DNA from 2 places in the Luteibacter sp. 3190 genome. Region 2 is predicted to be linked to the other one. Evidence: predicted binding sites of a transcription regulator. Region 2 holds the regulator's gene; the other holds the start of a gene.
The links. Region 2 encodes FliA, which starts transcription of late flagellar genes. Its sites were predicted from a motif close to TAAAGTTTNNCNNNCNNNGGCCGATAA; they were not measured.
Positions count from the first base shown of each region.

Region 1: J2X58_RS14705 (methyl-accepting chemotaxis protein) is a predicted target of FliA. The motif match lies at 1,840-1,866, and genes of this name have one in related genera.

Region 1 covers NZ_JAVDUO010000003.1:418,928-422,333, reverse strand. The annotation lists gene J2X58_RS14710 (TonB-dependent receptor) at 1-234, shown strand, start outside; gene J2X58_RS14705 (methyl-accepting chemotaxis protein) at 238-1,809, opposite strand; gene J2X58_RS14700 (DksA/TraR family C4-type zinc finger protein) at 1,932-2,198, opposite strand; gene J2X58_RS14695 (alpha-L-fucosidase) at 2,298-3,406, opposite strand, start outside.
Region 2 covers NZ_JAVDUO010000001.1:2,106,902-2,110,307, forward strand. The annotation lists gene J2X58_RS09515 (chemotaxis protein CheA) at 1-179, opposite strand, end outside; gene J2X58_RS09520 (protein phosphatase CheZ) at 188-829, opposite strand; gene cheY (chemotaxis response regulator CheY) at 838-1,239, opposite strand; gene J2X58_RS09530 (RNA polymerase sigma factor FliA) at 1,300-2,031, opposite strand; gene J2X58_RS09535 (P-loop NTPase) at 2,028-2,903, opposite strand; gene flhF (flagellar biosynthesis protein FlhF) at 2,968-3,406, opposite strand, start outside.

The DNA.
Region 1 (3,406 bases), on a different contig from region 2:
CTCGCCGGCCGCTATTCGGGAAGGCAGTACAACACGCTCGACCACAGCGACATCCATCCCGACACGTTCGGCGGCGCCAGCGACTTCCTTACCTTCGACGCGAAGGTCACGTGGAAGGCCGGCGATCACGTCGACCTCGGCGTGGGCGTCGACAACCTGACGGATCGGCGTTACTACGTGTACTACCCCTACCCCTCGCGCACGTACCTCGTGGAGGCGAAGTTCCACCTCTGAGCGTCAGGCGGCTTCGTCGGCGAGGCTGAAGTAGGCCACTTCCCGCTTCAGCGTTTCGGCGCTCTCGCGCATCGCGCGGCTCGCGCCGGCGGCGCGACCGACGAGCTCCGCGTTCTCGCGCGCGACGCCGTCGATGCCCGCCACCGCTTCGTCGACACGCGCGATGCCGTCGCGCTGGCCGCGGGTGGCGTCCATCACGGAGGCCATCATCGTCGCCAGCGACGACACGCGCGTGCCGATGTGCGAAAGCACGTCGGCCGCGCGGTCGACGGAGGCGACGCCGGCCTGGACGGCTTCGTCGCTCTCCGAGATCAGCGTGCGGATGTCGCGTGCCGCGGCGGCGCAACGCCGCGCGAGCTCGCGCACTTCGTGCGCGACGACCGCGAAGCCACGGCCGTGCTCGCCGGCCCGCGCCGCCTCGACGGCGGCGTTGAGGGCGAGCAGGTTCGTCTGGAAGGCGACCTGGTCGACCAGGTCCAGAACCTCGGTCATGCGTTCGCTGTTGTGGCGGATGGCATGCATCGTGTCGATCGCGGCACCGGCGATGTCCCGACCCTGTTCCGTGAGTTCGCGCGCCTCGCCGACGGCGCCGTTGGCCTGCGTCGCCTGACCGAGGCCGGACGCGACGGCGGCGGCCATCTCGCGCATCGAGCGCGTGGTGTGGTCGACATGCGCGGCCTGGATGCGCGTGCGTTCGCTGAGCGCGTCGTTGCCGTGTTCGATCCCCGACGCGGCCTGCGCGACGAGCGCGGCACGATGACGGACGTGGGACACGACGCGCACGAGCTGCGCATCCATGTGCGAGAGCGAGGCAAGCAGGCGGCCCACCTCGTCGTCCCGGCCGACGTCGATGCGCTCGCCGAGGCGTCCCTGCGCGATGGCGGCGGCGACATCGGCGGCCTGACGCAGCCGGCGTCCCAGCGAGACGATGATCGCGACGTCGACCGTACCGGCGAGGACGAGGGCGACGCCGAGCAGCACCGACGACCAGACCGCGCCGCGACGGATCTCCGCGTGCTGCGCGTCCACCGCGGCCTTGCCGCCGTCGAGCGCGAGGGCGAACAGGTTGGAGAAGTCGCTCTTCAGGGGCACGACCGCCGCCTGCACGTCGTTCGACAGCTGCAACTGGGCGAGGTCGTATTGCTCCGCCCTGAGCAGCTCGAGCACCGCGTCCACCGCGTCGTCGGCGGCCTTGCGATGCGCGGCGGCGAGCTGGACGAGCTTCGCCTGGTCCCGGCCGAGGGCGCTGGCCTCGAGCGAGCGCCACTGGCGATCGATGCGCTTGCGGTCCGTGCCTATGGATGTCGCCGCATCGTCGAGCGCCGAGGGCAGCCGCGTCAGCGTCGCGTGGACCAGTGCGTCGAGCAGGTCGTTGTAATCGTTCTGGATGTGGCCGACGTCGGCGACCGGGGCGAGCGTGCCGCCAACGACGTCGTTGAGCCGGCGGTCGGCGGTGCGCAACTGCGCGCCACCCACGATCCACAGGGCGAGCAGAAGAAGGATCGTGCCAGCGAGCCGGAGCACCAGCCGGGTACGGAGCGTCAGGGTCGGAACGGAAAACCGGGGGAGGCGCATGGAAAGCTCGAGGGGAACGGGGAACCCTCGATGTCGGCGCCAAGCCCGCCGACTTTAGCGATTTTCGGCATATTTCGTTTTTATTTCAATAACTTGGCAGCGCGAAGACAGAGCCATGAGGCTCAGCGCAACTGGCTGTCCTTGCTGCCGCGGCGGTTGTACCCGGCGAAGGCGGCTTCGTCCCGATCGGCGGCTTCCTGGCAGGCGACGCACAGGCGCACGCCCGGGACGGCCTTGCGGCGCGCCTCGGGAATCGGGTTGTCGCACTCCTCGCAGCGCTCGAGGCTCGGCCCCCTCGCCATGCGGCTACGCGCACGCTTCACCGCGTCTTCGACGGTGGCGTCGATCTGGTCCTGAACGGCCGTGTCGCCGGCCCAACCGGTCGCCATGGGTCACCTCCGGGGGACTCGCACTTTCCCCCTAAGATGGTGGCAAACCCTTGGTTTTAAAGGCGTGACGAGGGCGTTGGTCCGCCCTCGCCGTCCTCCTCAGCCTTTCCTCGGTTCGTCGTAGATCCCGAACTCGGTGACGCCGGGCTGCTTGCCCGTCACCGACAGCCGCACGCGTTTCGCCGTCGTGCGCGGAATTTCATGGAACTGGTAATGCGCCGGCTTCGTTCCCGATACCAGCGTCACCCAGGCACCGTCGCGCTCGACCTCGACCCTGTAGGTGGCGATGCGGCTCGCATCCCCGTAACCCTCGGCATGCAGCGGCTCGACGATGGACAGCGTGTTGAACGACACCGGCGCGTCGAAGCGCACCTCGATCCACGCATCCTCCTTGCCGCGATCCGCGAGCCAGTAGCTGCGGAAATCGTCGTCGAAGGCCTGGTCGGGCCCGACCGCCTCGTCGCTCGCGCTGGCCCAGGCGGGCCGCCCCGCCGCGAGGTCGGGAGTGGTGATGGTCACCGAGCGCGCGATCTTCGGCGCGGGACCGGGGTTCTTCCACAGGCGCCCGATCTCCGCCAGCCGGGCCACGGCGTTGTCGTCGAAGCGGCCGTCGCGGTTCGGCGCGACGTTGAGGATCAGGTTGCAGTGGTTGTCGTTGAACGGCTTCAGCCACTCCTCGACGATGGTCTTCGCCGAGGCGAGTTCGGCCGTCGGGTAGGCCTTCTTCCAGAACCAGTCGCTCTGCAGCGTGGTGCCCGACTGCGACGGCACGGGGCTGTCCGGCGGAATCTTCTGACCCGCATGCTGCTCGTACTGCTTGATGTCCGTGTAGTACAGGGCGGTGCCGGGATAGCTGCCCGCGTTGTGATCGGTGAGCAGGCAATCGGGCTGCAGCGTTTTGACGAGGTCGTAGATCTCGCGGTACGCCAGCTCCGCGTACGAGATGCGCGACCAGGAGGCGTTCCAGCCATCGAGGATCAGCGCCGTCAGCGGTCCGTAGTTCGTGAGCAGCTCGGTGATCTGCGCCTTGATCAGCGCGATCTTCTCCGGCGTGACGGTGCGCGCGCGGATGTCCTGGCGCAGGTCGAGGATCGAGAAGTACAGGCAGACGCCAAGGCCGGCCTTGCGGAACGAATCGACGTAGCGCCGCACGACGTCATGCGGATACGACGACTGCATGACGTTGGCGCTCGACGTCTTCGTCGGCC
Region 2 (3,406 bases):
AGGCCGAGGAAGCCCGCGCCACCCTTGACGGTATGGAATGCGCGGAACACCGCGTTCAGCAGTTCGACGTCGCCGGGCGTGGACTCGAGGTCCACCAGCTGTTCGCCCAGGCTCTCGAGCAGTTCCCGCGCCTCGATGAGGAAGACGTTGAGAAGCTCGTTGTCCAGCTCCACGCTCATAAGCGCGCTCAGAACCCGAATTCGCTGAGCAGGCGGTCCACTTCGTCCTGGCTGACCTTGTCGGCCGCCGGTGCCGCGCCGCCCGCGAGCGACCCCGTGAGCCGCACCAGCTCCACGAGCGAGGATTCGACCTTCGCCATGAACGCCTCGACCTGCGCCACGCGCTGGCCGGAGAGGTCCTGCCAGGACTGGGCTTCGACCATTTCGCCGAACCCGATGTCGCAACTCTGCGCGAAGTCGCCCACGCGCACGGCCAGTGCCGTCGCGTTGCTGGCGAACGCCGGATCGGCCTGGTCGAGCACGAGCACCTCGTCGGCCTGGCGGGCCAGCGCCTGCGCCTGGGGGCGCAGCTTCTCGCTGAAGTCGAGCGTGCGGTGGGCCGCCTGCGAGCTCATCTCGAGGACGTCGCGCAGATGCTTGCGCGCGTCGCTCATGTTGCCCGGGACGCCGTCGGTGGAGATATCGGCGGCAAGGCGGCGTGCCGACTCGTGCAGGTCGCGCGCGAGGTGACCGAGCGCGAGGAAGATGTGCTGCTCGCGCGTGCGCAGGAGGTTGTCGAGCGCGTGCTCGAAGGCCACGCTGTCGTCGGCCTCGAAGAGTTCGCGCAGTTCGGGGGCGACGTCGCGGCCGCTGGAAAGCATCGTGTTCATGGTCATCCTTAGCCGGCGGCCGCGGCGAGCCGCTCGAAGATCTTGTCGAGTTTTTCCTTCAGCGTGACGGCCGTGAACGGCTTCACGACGTAGCCGTTCACGCCGCTCTGCGCGGCGGCGATGATCTGGTCGCGATTGTTCTCGGCGGTGACCATCAGCACCGGCAACGCCTTGAGCGCGGCGTCCGCGCGGATGGCGCGCAGGAGCTCGATGCCCGTCATGTTGGGCATGTTCCAGTCGGTGACCACGAGGTCGAAGGATTGCGAGCGCAGCATTGCGAGGGCCGCGTTGCCGTCTTCGGCTTCCTGGATCAGGGTGTTGGTGAAGCCGAGCTCCACCAGCAGGTTCCTGACGATGCGTCGCATGGTGGAGAAATCGTCCACCACGAGGATCTTCATGTTCTTGTCCAAAACTCGTCTCCGCCTTGCTGACCGCGCGTGCTTCTTACCGGCGACGGCACCGGGATGCCGTCAATGCTTGTCTTTCCAACCCGACATGCGAGCACGGAGGCGGATCAGGGCCTGGCCATGGATCTGGCACACCCGCGATTCGCTCACCCCCAGCACCGCACCGATTTCCTTCAGGTTGAGTTCTTCATCGTAGTACAGCGACATGACCAGCTTCTCGCGCTCGGGCAGTCCGTCGATGGACTGCGCCAGCGCGTCGCGCAGGCCTTCCTGCTCGAACAATCCTTCCGGGCCCGTGGCGTCCGGGTCCGCGACGTCGATCGCCGCGCCCTCGTCGCCTTCGGGCGCCGTCAGGCTCAGCAACCGCGCGCTCGCCGCGTCGGCCAGGATCTGGTTGTATTCCATGGCGTCGATGCCCAGCCGCTTCATCACTTCCGCGTCTTCGGCATCCGCGCCCGTCTCGTTTTCGATCTGCCTCGTCACCTCCGCCACCTCGCGCAACTTCCGGTGGACGGAGCGCGGGGTCCAGTCCGTCTTGCGCAGTTCGTCCAGCATGGCGCCACGTATGCGGATGCCCGCATAGGTTTCGAAGCTGGCCGCGCGAGTCGGCGAATAATTCCTCGCGGCCTCGAGCAGTCCGATCATCCCGGCCTGCATGAGGTCGTTAGCATCCACGCTTGGCGGCAGCCTGCCCATCAGGTGATAGGCGATGCGGCGCACCAGCGGCGCGTGAGTCCTCACCAGTTGGTCAGGCGGAATCCGCGTGATCTCCAGGTATTCGGTCGCGACACTCACAGTGGCAGCCCTCCCCCCAGGTGGGACCGTTCGGCGAAGAAACCGATACGGCCCTGCGCGCGGGGCTCGGGTTCACCCCATGTATCGACCGACCTGGCCAGATTCTTGAATCCGACCGCGGAGCGGCTGCTCGGCCAGGCGTCGACGACCGCCGCCTGGCGGCGGATGGCCTGGCGCAGGTACTCGTCGTGCGGCACCATCCCCATGAAATCGAGCGACACGTCGAGGAAGCGGTTGGTGACCCGGGACAGCTTCTCGAACAGCTGGCGGCCTTCCTGGGCGTGCCGGACCATGTTCGCCACGATGCGGAAGCGGTTGACCGCGAACTCGCGGCTCATGACCTTGATCAGGGCATAGGCGTCGGTCAGCGAGGCAGGCTCGTCGCAGACCACCACCACCACCTCGTCGGACGCCGCGGCGAACATCGACACGCTGTCGGAGATGCCGGCGGCCGTGTCGACGATCAGGTATTCGGGGGGCAACGTGTACTCGTCGAACGCGCGGATGACCGCGGCGTGCTCGATGTTCGGCAGCTGGGCCATGCGACGGGCGCCGGACGTGGCCGGGATGACCTTCAGGCCGTGCGCGGCCGGGAGCACCAGGTCCTCGATGGCGCATTCGCCTTCGAGCATGTGCCCGAGGTGCCGCGTGGGCTGGAGGCCGAGGAGCACGTCGATGTTCGCCATCGCGAGGTCGGCGTCCAGCAACAGCACGTCGCGCCCGCCCATGGCCAGGGCCATGCCGAGGTTCACGGCCACCGTGGTCTTGCCCACGCCGCCCTTGCCGCCCGCGATCGCGATGCTGCGGGTGGGCCGGCGGTCGGCGAGCCAGTTGAGGCCGGCGGCCTGGGTCGTATCGACGTGTGTGTTCATAGAAAGATCACTGCAGGAATGGGACGGAGTCACGCAGGGAGTCGGGCGGGCGCGGCGCGGCCGGTCAGGCCATCGCCGGGGGTGAGAGGCCGAACCGTTCGGCCAGGACGGCGTCGTCGGGTTCGTCGTTGCGCTGCTTGAGGAGCTGTGCGGCCAGGCAGACGAGCTTGCGCGCGTCGGCCGTGGCGATGTCTTCGGGCACGCGCTGACCATCCGTGGTGTAGTCCAGCGGCATGCCGTGGCGGATCACCGCCGAGAGGGCGCCGCCGATCAGCGGCGCTTCGTCGAGCTTGGTGAGGATCGCGCTCTGCGGCGCCAGCGGCGCATAGGCGCGGATGGCGTTGTCGATCGCCTGCGCCTGCGCGTTGGCGGCGAGCACCAGGCAGACGCGGACGTCGGAGGTCGCGCGCAGCGTCTCGAACTGCTGTTGCAGCTTGGGATCGTTGCCGGCGAGGCCCGCGGTGTCGACCAGCACGGTATGACGGCCGCGCAGCTGCAACAGC